Regions from separate parts of the Exiguobacterium sp. s36 genome, predicted to be linked through region 2. Evidence: predicted binding sites of a transcription regulator. Region 2 holds the regulator's gene; each other region holds the start of a gene.

Region 1 (3,154 bases), on a different contig from region 2:
ATATGACACTGCAAAGGCATTATTTGAATTAGCAAATATTGAAATTGATGAATTATATAATGCGAGTAGCTTTGAGTCCTTTATTTCTGAGTTAGAAGCTACATCTAACGAAATAACAGACGAATTTTTAAAATATTGGACTACGAATCAAAACCTAGAGATAAAGTTTGAAATAGAATCAATCACTAACCTCCACCCTAATAATCCTAATACTGTATTGAGTCAAGATAAGATACTCAATATCAGAATAAGAAACACCAAACATCGGGTTTCATTACCTCTCAAAAACAGAAGTAAAGGCTTTATTTGGTTCTTCTCCTTTTTAGTATGGTTTAGCAGAATAGATAACGCAAAAGACGATAAATTTATTTTGTTACTTGATGAACCAGGACTTAATCTACATGCATCTGCGCAAAGAGATTTATTAAATTTTATTGATGAAGAACTTTCTGAAAACTATCAAGTAATTTATACCACCCATTCTCCCTTTATGATTGACTCTGAAAAACTTCATGAAGTTCGGACTGTTTATGATTCTTTGGATGCGAAAATTGGAAGTAAAATTTCTGATGCCATTCAAGAAAAAGATTCAGAGACTCTTTTCCCGCTCCAAGCGGCTTTAGGATACGATATTGCACAAAATTTATACATTTCCAAAAACAATTTATTAGTAGAAGGGCCGGCTGATCTTATTTATATCACTGTAATGTCGAGTCTTCTAGAATCCAGCGGAAGAACATCACTTACCGAAGGTGTCACGATTATTCCGGTAGGTGGCTTAGATAAAGTTTCTACCTTCATCTCTCTTTTAAGAGGAAGTAAATTGAACACGGTTTGTCTATTAGATTCATTTACTGATCAAAAAGGAAAGCGGAAGGTAGAGGATCTGATTTCGAAAAAAATTATTAAAGCCAAGAATATTAGGTTTTTCGATGAATTTATCGATAGGGATAATAAATATGCAGATATAGAAGATTTATTTGAAAAAGTAGAATATCTTACGCTATTCAATGAAGCATTTGAAGAACTCGAAAACATTTCTGTTGAACAATTAGACACTGAAGAACCACAAGTATTGAAACAAATTAATAAAGTAATAGGAAAATCACATTTCAATCACTATAGACCTGCAAGTAAATTGGCTCAAAAAGGAGTAGACAGCAGTTTCTTTGAAGAACGAACGCTCACTCGATTTGAAAATATGTTCAAGGAAATTAATAAACTGTTCTAACTGATTAATTCAACTAAACTCCAGACATGAATTACTTTTTGTTTACAATTTCCTAGCCACTGTTATGAAATAAGTGGCTATTTTTTATTCTTTTATAAAAGTCGAGGAGCGATACTTCGTTTCGCGACGCAGACTTCGAACAACCGCCAGGGCGTTAGTCCATCGATTGTTCCACGTGAATGATGGCCTCGAACGGTACATGGATGATCCCGTCCCGCTGATTGGCCAGTTCGACGGTCCGCTCCAAATAGTTCGTTCGGTGCACGAACCCCTTGAACCGTTTCATCTCCCGCTCCTCGACATATTTCACCTCGACCATGTCTCCACTGAAGAGCGCGTCATTCAACACATTCTCATAGACCGATAGGACCTGTTCGTCGATATCGGGCATCTCAATCTTTTGGATTTCCTTATAATACTTTGTCAGTAGTGCCTTGTGCTCGGGCATGAGGAATGGAATCCATTTCAGCTCGCCCCGATCGCGATACATCGTCATAAAAAAATCATCCTCTTATTAAAACGAACATTTGTTCTTATTTTATACCCATTTTCTCTTTTTTGAACAGCCTTTTTCGTGATTGGTGTAGCTTTAAAATAAAGTTTGATCAAAAGTTCCCGCAAAAGCTCATTTTTCGGGCAAATAAAAAGAATCCGTTTTGAAAAAAAGATTGATCAAAATGGATTCTTTTCTTGTGGGTTAGTATACACTTTTTAAAATAAAGTTTGATCACTTTCTACCCTTGACGTTCCACAATAGCGCCCGATTGCAGAAGACCACTGTTTGCAATTGAATTATTTATTCATATAAGCTTTGATTTCTTCTTCTGACATGGATGAATCGCATTTCACGTTTATTGTGTCACCATTAGTAAAAACGAAACCAGGAACCGTTGGAATGTCGTATTCATTACGGAAGGCCGTAATACCTTCCATATCAGATTTTTCCACACTATTTACATAATAGATAGTAGTATCAGTTTCCTCAGCAACTTTTTTTAGTTTTTCAACGAATATTTGGCAAAAAGGACAAACAGCCTTTCCAATATAGATTAAGGCTTCGGATTCCCCTTTTACCAATGCCTGTGCTTTTTCGGAATCGATTTTATCAAAACTAGCTACATTTTCTTCATAAGTAGTCATCATCGCTCAATCTCCTTTTTCTAATGTTATTATTATACAATAAAGTGTAAATACTCAAATAAATTACGCTTACGTGCTTGAATGTTCAATCCTATCAAAAATTGATGTGAAACACAAAAATTGATCTCAATCAAAATATATTCCTACGATTTGATAAATTCTTCCGTATGTCACAAGAGTTTACTCTACAATCTCGCGCACGTTAGCCTAATGTTTTAAAGTTCTTTATATTTATTTTGTACCTGAACAAGAACGTATCTTTTAATCCACATTTGTGTAGCAACAGTTAATTGTTCATCCTCTTTCTCAAAGAACAGACCTGAGCCTTCTTTCGCTTCAAATTCCCAGCCGTTTGAACCAATCATTTGTTTAAGATTTTCATCGGCTATCGAAATACCGTCATTCTCGCTTCTTATGATATACCAAGTGGAATCATCGTCTGTTACGATCTCTATTATCTCTTCATCGGAATTTCTTAGTTTTTCAATTGCTACTTTTGCAGTTAGATTTTCTATCGGTAGAGGTTGATTTAGACCCACACCCTAAATAATGAATATACAAAAGCACTTACTCTGAAATAGAGTAAGTGCCTTTGCATATCTTTTCAATCTGCAGAATTCTTTAAAATATGTGAGATTGAAGCGAAACTTGAGTTTAAAAGGACTCTTGACGACAATAGTTTTTATAAACTAACAATTTTACGATTAATGAAGAACCGCTAGTTTATAAAAACAGAAAGCACATGTAACTAGTTTATTATTTCTTAATTACTACATTAAAATA
Region 2 (3,154 bases):
CACCCTATATGAAATAGGATGTGCATTCGTGGTCACTCTGAGCGATGTCGTTTCTGCTCGTCTTTCAATTTTTCAGGCGTTACGTCGTTCCCGTCCGGATCGACGACCTTCATTCCCATCATCTGTGATTTGAATGATTGGCGGAACGCTTGCAAATATTGTTGACGCAGCGCTTGCTGCTCGTCCATCTCTTGTGGTGACAGTCCATCTGTCTTGGCTTTGTTGGCGAGAAAATTGATTCGCTCCAACTGTTCAGGTGCTAGCATCAGGCTCGCCCCCTCTCTACTGAATTTGTTCTTCTACTGTACAAAATCAGCGAGCAGGAATCAAGTTTCTGGTACTGACACGTGCTCCAAATAGCGGCGGTTCACCGTCGCCTTCGACACCTCGTAGCCAAAACCACGGAGCGTGGCGGCAATTTCAGCGAACGTTAACCCGCGCTCGCGCAGTTGGACGATTTCTTCAATCGGCACTTCGATTCGACTCCGGCCGCCCTGATCGTGATGTTGGATATTGCGATGCGGGTTGAACCCGTTCGCGACCGCCCGACGCATGCCGCGTGAGATTTTCGCGTTATGGATTTTACGCTGATACTCCTCGACGACGCTGACGATTTCAAGCACCATCTTCTCGGCATCCGAGACGACGTATTCATCGGACGATTGCATCGTCAACAAGCGGACGTTATGTTTCATGAGCGTATGCAAGATGGCGATTTTCGCGTTCCCTCGTCCGAGGCGGCTGTCATCGCTGACGAGCACAGCATCGAGATTAGACGTCGAGACGTGCTCCAACAAATCGAGCAACCCCGTCCGATTGACTTCATATCCGCTCTCTTGCTCACTGATCACGTCGATGATTTCGGCGTCAAGACGTTTCGCCATCCGCGTCAGTTCGTCTGCTTGGCGACCGAGTGACGTCTCTTGCGTGGACTTGTTCGTCGACACGCGACAATAAATGACGACTCGCATCCCGTCACTTCCTTTCTTTCCATTCGCCCTCTACGATACACAGGTTCGGGGGCTGTTCGCAATCAGAAAAGATTATTCAGCGGCGAACCACGTCGTCTTGTCGTCTTCTTTCTCAGCGCGTTCAGCGATAAGCTGTGCCTCGAGCGACTCGGCCTCCGTCAAAGCGACTTCTTCTTCGACGCTATGCTCGATCACCGGTTCGGTCGCGACGACATCGACGTCGTGGCGCATCTCCCCGACCATATAAAACGCGAACATTCCAAGTGCCAACATGCCGACTAAAATGATTCCATTGATTGTGTCTCTCATAACGATTACCTCCTGGGAATAAGAATACACGTTCTCGAGAACGTCTGTTCGTTTATCTGTTCTCATCATAAAACAAGAACTTCTGTTCGGTCAAGTAGAAAAAAACGAACGAATGTTTGTGCGCTCATGTGTTCTTGTGTTAAACTAAACCCATAAAGAATAGGATGCGTTCGCAGGATATTCGACATAATCGAGGTGAAATCCATTGAAAAAAATGTCAGCAAGACAACAACAGATTCTTGATTTTATAAAAGCCGAGGTTCGGGCGAAAGGGTATCCCCCTTCTGTTCGTGAAATCGGAGAGGCTGTCGGACTCGCATCGAGCTCGACCGTCCACGGACACTTGGACCGTCTAGAGAAACGTGGATTGATTCGACGTGACAAGACGAAGCCACGTGCCATCGAGATTTTAGATGAAGAGATGTCAGTCGTCGAAGACCACGATGCTGTCATGTACGTGCCGGTCATCGGGAAAGTCACGGCTGGTACGCCGATTACGGCAATCGAGAACGTGGAAGAACACTTCCCGCTCCCGGCCCACGTCGTCGGTTCCGACAACGTCTATATGCTCTCGGTCTCGGGAGACTCGATGATTAACGCCGGCATCTTGGATGGGGACCGTGTCCTCGTCCGCCAACAGAACACGGCCGACAATGGAGAGATTGTCGTTGCCATGACGGATGAAGGCGAAGCGACGGTGAAGCGGATTTATAAAGAAGCTTCGAAAGTGCGTCTCCAGCCGGAGAACGACGAACTCGAAGCGATGTATTTCGATAACGTGTCGATTTTAGGGAAGGTCATCGGTGTATACCGGACGATTCACTAATGGCGAGTGGCAAGACACATACCCGTACGAATCTCGTGGCAATCGGTGCTCTTGCGATTGCCACGCCTTTTATTGACATCGATGTTCCGACCGTGTTCCTATTCGGCGCCCTGATCGGGACGTTCTGGCTCTCCCCGGACCTCGACTTGAAGTCGGACGCCTATTATCGATGGGGACCGCTTCGGGGCTTTTGGCTCCCTTACGTGAAGCTTATGCCCCATCGGTCGTTATTCTCGCATTTGCCGCTCTTGAGCGATCTGATTCGGGTCATCTATCTCGGTTTCCCGCTCACGCTCGTGCTCACGTTCACGCCGTATGAGGAAGCTGCCAAATCGTGGCTCGACCTGAACGGGGCAGCCTGTTTCTTCGGACTCGTCTTCGCGACGACGCTACATACGACGCTCGACTATGCATCGACGTTCTTCAAACGTGCGTTTTAAGCAAATGCTTATGCCATACACCCAAAAGGGCAACCCGTCTATTAGACTGGGTTGCCCTTTTTCGAACCGTCGATTGTCTCTAAAACATTTATCAGTCGTCTCGTTTATGCAACACGAGTCGAGTTTCGGCAACTTCTCGTCCATTTACCAACAGGACGATTCGATGCGCACCCGGATAATGTCGACGCGTCGTCAAGTCTGACCAGTTGTGGACTCTGCTCGCTGCAAGTTTTGCTCCCCCAGCGACGGTTTTATTCGTAAAAAGAAACGCCTTACGACTCGCTTTCCCATTCGCTTTTATAAAGTCGATGGCGTATTCGACCCGAATATATGCAGCATCGCCTGGACGAATCGACACATCGTATTGAATCTCGCACGCCTCCCCAATACTGAGCATGTTCGGATGTATCGAAATCGATGCGTTGACGGTCAAATCCGTTTCTTGCGTATAACCGAACAGCGTTAAGGCGTCAGGATGTGCGGATTTGATCAATGTTCGGCACGCATGTCTGATGACCCAATCGGTATGAGGATGTTCGCCTTGCCATCGAAGCGAGACTTCGAGCACGGCTTCCGGGTGATCTTTCGAGATATCGTTGAGATTGTTG
Region 3 (3,154 bases), on a different contig from region 2:
TCTTCTTGGAGCCGGTCAGGAAGGCGTCGAAGCAATACCTCCGTCATCTCGTCCATCGTCTGTTGATCTAGTTGGTAACTGTCCATCTGAATCTTCCTCTCCTGTTGATAGCCTCATGATACCTCGCATCCAAGCAGACAACATCTCGCCTAATTTCACGTAAGCCCTGGTGTTGTTTCAAACAAGCCCTAGGGCTTGTTTAGAAAACATGCTCATTTTCAATAAACAAACCGTGTTTTCACTTCTGTCATTTCATCAAATAGTCTTCTTACGAGACAGACCAAAACAACGTCCAATCTTCACACACGAACCATCTCGTTTTCGTCATGCGAAAACGACCCTTTTCCGGATCCCGCTCTATGGATCCAGGCGAGAGCAACGCGAGTCGCCCATCCAGTCAAAGAAAAACGTACGTTTTTCTTCCTTGCCCTTACCGGACGGACCGGGACCGGTCCCCCGGCCCCACTCCATTCCGTTCAACCCATGTACCCTCGCTGTTTCATGCTGACATACGACTCGTCCGCACCGAGGATAAGATGGTCGAGCACCGGGATGCCGATGAGGTCCCCTGCTTCATGTAACCGTTCGGAGACGAGGATGTCCTCCCGGCTCGGTGTCGGGTCCCCGCTCGGATGCTGATGGCAGACGATGAGGCACGAGGCGTTGTTCAAGATGGCGCATTTGAAGACTTCCCGTGGGTGGACGACACTCGAGTTGACGCTCCCGACATGCGCCCGGTGGACGCCGATGACCCGATTCTTCGTGTTGAGCATGATGACGAGGAACACTTCACGGTCGTCGTCCCCGATGAACGATGACCCAATTTGCCGGGCACTGTCCGGAGAATGGATGATGGCATGCTCGAGGGCGACCATCTCCTCGCGAACCTCTTGTTTGATACGGATGACCTCGATGATAGCGGATAGTTCCATGTTGGTTTGTCCCCTTTCAGATAGAAAAGCTGTCCTCAGAACGAACACCGTTGTGCGTCCTGTTGACGGATTCGTTGCGAGCGTCGGGAGACGGTGCAAGGGCGACCGCAGGGAGAGCCTCAAAAAAATGCGTAGAGCGCACGCAGAACCAGGCTTCCGTAGCCAACGAGCGAAAAGCCTCGCTTTGAGCCTAAAGCGAAGGAAGACGGGCCGGAGGGCGCGTCATTTTTTTGACGTCCCTTACACCGACGACCAGCGAGCTAGAGTACGGAAACAGGACGCACGGATCACCAATCACGAAAAAGGCTGTTCAAACGAGACAAATCGGGTATAAAATAAGAACAAACGTTCGTTTTATTGAGAGGGGTAATTTTTATGACGATGTATCGCGACCGAGGTGAGCTGAAATGGATCCCATTCCTCATGCCCGAGCACAAGGCGCTGCTGACGAAGTACTACAAGGAAATCCAAAAGATTGAGATGCCCGATGTCGATGAACAGGTCCTATCGGTCTATGAGAATGTGTTGAATGACGCGATCTTCAGCGGGGATATGGTGGAGGTGAGATATGTGGAGGAGCGGGAGATGAAAAGATTCAAGGGGTTCGTGCACCGGACGAACTATTTGGAGCGGACCGTCGAGCTGGCCAATCAGCGGGATGGAATCATTCATGTACCGTTCGAGGCAATCATTCACGTGGAACAATCAATGGACTAACGCCCTAGCGGTTGTTCGAAGTCTGCGTCACGAAACGAAGTTTCGCTCCTCGACTTTTCAAAAAAGGAAGAGTAATTATACTCTTCCTCCATCCCGTCTCGATTTTTATTTATTTGAAGAGGGATAAAACTTTTTAGATCACAATCACTAAAAGAAGAATCAGGCGAAAACTAGACTTAAATTTTTACAAGCTCTGCAAGTTTAGTTGCAACGTCCTCTATTGAATCCTCTTCAGTACTTAACCCACTTCTAGATCCAAGTAGCGGGCTGACTTCCCGTAATTCCTCGTATGTCGTGTTGTGTACGACCGGAATCAGGCGTTCGCCTGCAAGAAGAACTGAGAGCTCTTTATCAGCAATACCTTCTGTTTTAAGACGCTTTAAAAGCGCGGGTGTCACTAAAACGAGTCCAATTCGTGAAGTTGCCAGTCCCTTGTCTATCGCTCGAAGTAGCGGTGCACCAAGAACAACATCCTTTTCACTGAACCAGACCGAAACGCCCTGTGATTCAAGCAAATCATGTAACTCTTTAGCAGCCTCTTGTCGATCGTCCCAAGCATGACATAGAAAAACATCCCGAAGATCAAGTTCGGGCTTTGCCGCTAACTCTTCGACACTCTTTCGAATCGGAGTGAGTGCACGAACTTCTTGTGTTGTATAAATCACTGATGAACTTCCACTCGACCATCGTGGTTTTGTCGTATTAATGGAACTCCTATTCCCTCTTCCTCCCCCATTACTACTAGAAGGCGGACTGTAAGCAAAAGGTGAATACGATGCGTGTCCACTATAACCACTTCTATAGCTTCTTCCTCCACACGCAGGACAATTTGCTTGAGCTTCTGCTGAATGATGCCCTCTTACTGGCGCCGTACATCTTGCCATGAAATCTCCTCCCAATCTATAAATTCAATTATTAGGTATTTTTTAAATTAAAGTACCTAATTTGTATATTATATTACATTTCAAACTTCAATTTTTGTTACTTTCCTTAAATTGAATTGAAAAATCTTATCCTGCTTAGAAATTTTTAGCCATTCTTTCAGCTTTAGTTGGGGTCTTACCAACAAAACGCGGAAAACATACGATAAGAGAATTTTGGGAGGAAAAAAGCCGATTTTCCCTACCTAAGGAATCATCGGCCTTTAGTATTATTGAATAAGAGGGCGTAGTGAATATAAACTTGCTACTTTCTTCATATCAAATGTGTATTCGCCAAGAAAATTAATATGTTCCCATCCCAATGGAGAAATATGTTTTAGCAGGTCTTCTCGTAAACTTATATTTGTACACAGCTGCCCTATCTTTTTCAATCCCTAGTCGTACGAGGGAACATCCGCAAGCAGGACAGATTAATGTTTGCATATTTTTCCCTCCTAGAATGATGAATTTTTTTATTCAATACCTCCATGATTTATGGATTTTAACTGTATTTTTGTACTGTTTTTCCGTCTTTAAAGCCTTCAATCGTAGCATCGAATAAATACTCCGGTACCATGGCATATA

Evidence for each region. The regulator LexA, encoded in region 2, represses DNA repair genes until DNA is damaged. The targets are predictions, from matches to a motif close to CGAACATATGTTCG.
Region 1: the regulator LexA is predicted to act here: its motif matches at 1,752-1,765, upstream of KNP95_RS15395 (YolD-like family protein).
Region 3: the regulator LexA is predicted to act here: its motif matches at 1,271-1,284, upstream of KNP95_RS15495 (YolD-like family protein).

What each region holds. Positions count from the first base shown of each region.
Region 1 is NZ_JACSLW010000012.1:27,515-30,668, forward strand. Features, by position in the region: gene KNP95_RS15390 (ATP-dependent nuclease) at 1-1,231, shown strand, start outside; gene KNP95_RS15395 (YolD-like family protein) at 1,386-1,727, opposite strand; gene KNP95_RS15400 (DUF6568 family protein) at 2,024-2,374, opposite strand; gene KNP95_RS15405 (hypothetical protein) at 2,587-2,910, opposite strand.
Region 2 is NZ_JACSLW010000001.1:52,238-55,391, forward strand. Features, by position in the region: gene KNP95_RS00240 (DUF896 domain-containing protein) at 33-266, opposite strand; gene KNP95_RS00245 (YneB family resolvase-like protein) at 327-971, opposite strand; gene KNP95_RS00250 (hypothetical protein) at 1,044-1,280, opposite strand; gene lexA (transcriptional repressor LexA) at 1,486-2,106, shown strand; gene KNP95_RS00260 (metal-binding protein) at 2,106-2,546, shown strand; gene KNP95_RS00265 (DNA alkylation repair protein) at 2,638-3,154, opposite strand, start outside.
Region 3 is NZ_JACSLW010000013.1:11,653-14,806, reverse strand. Features, by position in the region: gene KNP95_RS15505 (hypothetical protein) at 1-86, opposite strand, end outside; gene KNP95_RS15500 (JAB domain-containing protein) at 477-932, opposite strand; gene KNP95_RS15495 (YolD-like family protein) at 1,308-1,649, shown strand; gene KNP95_RS16125 (toll/interleukin-1 receptor domain-containing protein) at 1,826-2,533, opposite strand; partial or broken gene KNP95_RS15485 (hypothetical protein) at 2,800-2,925, opposite strand.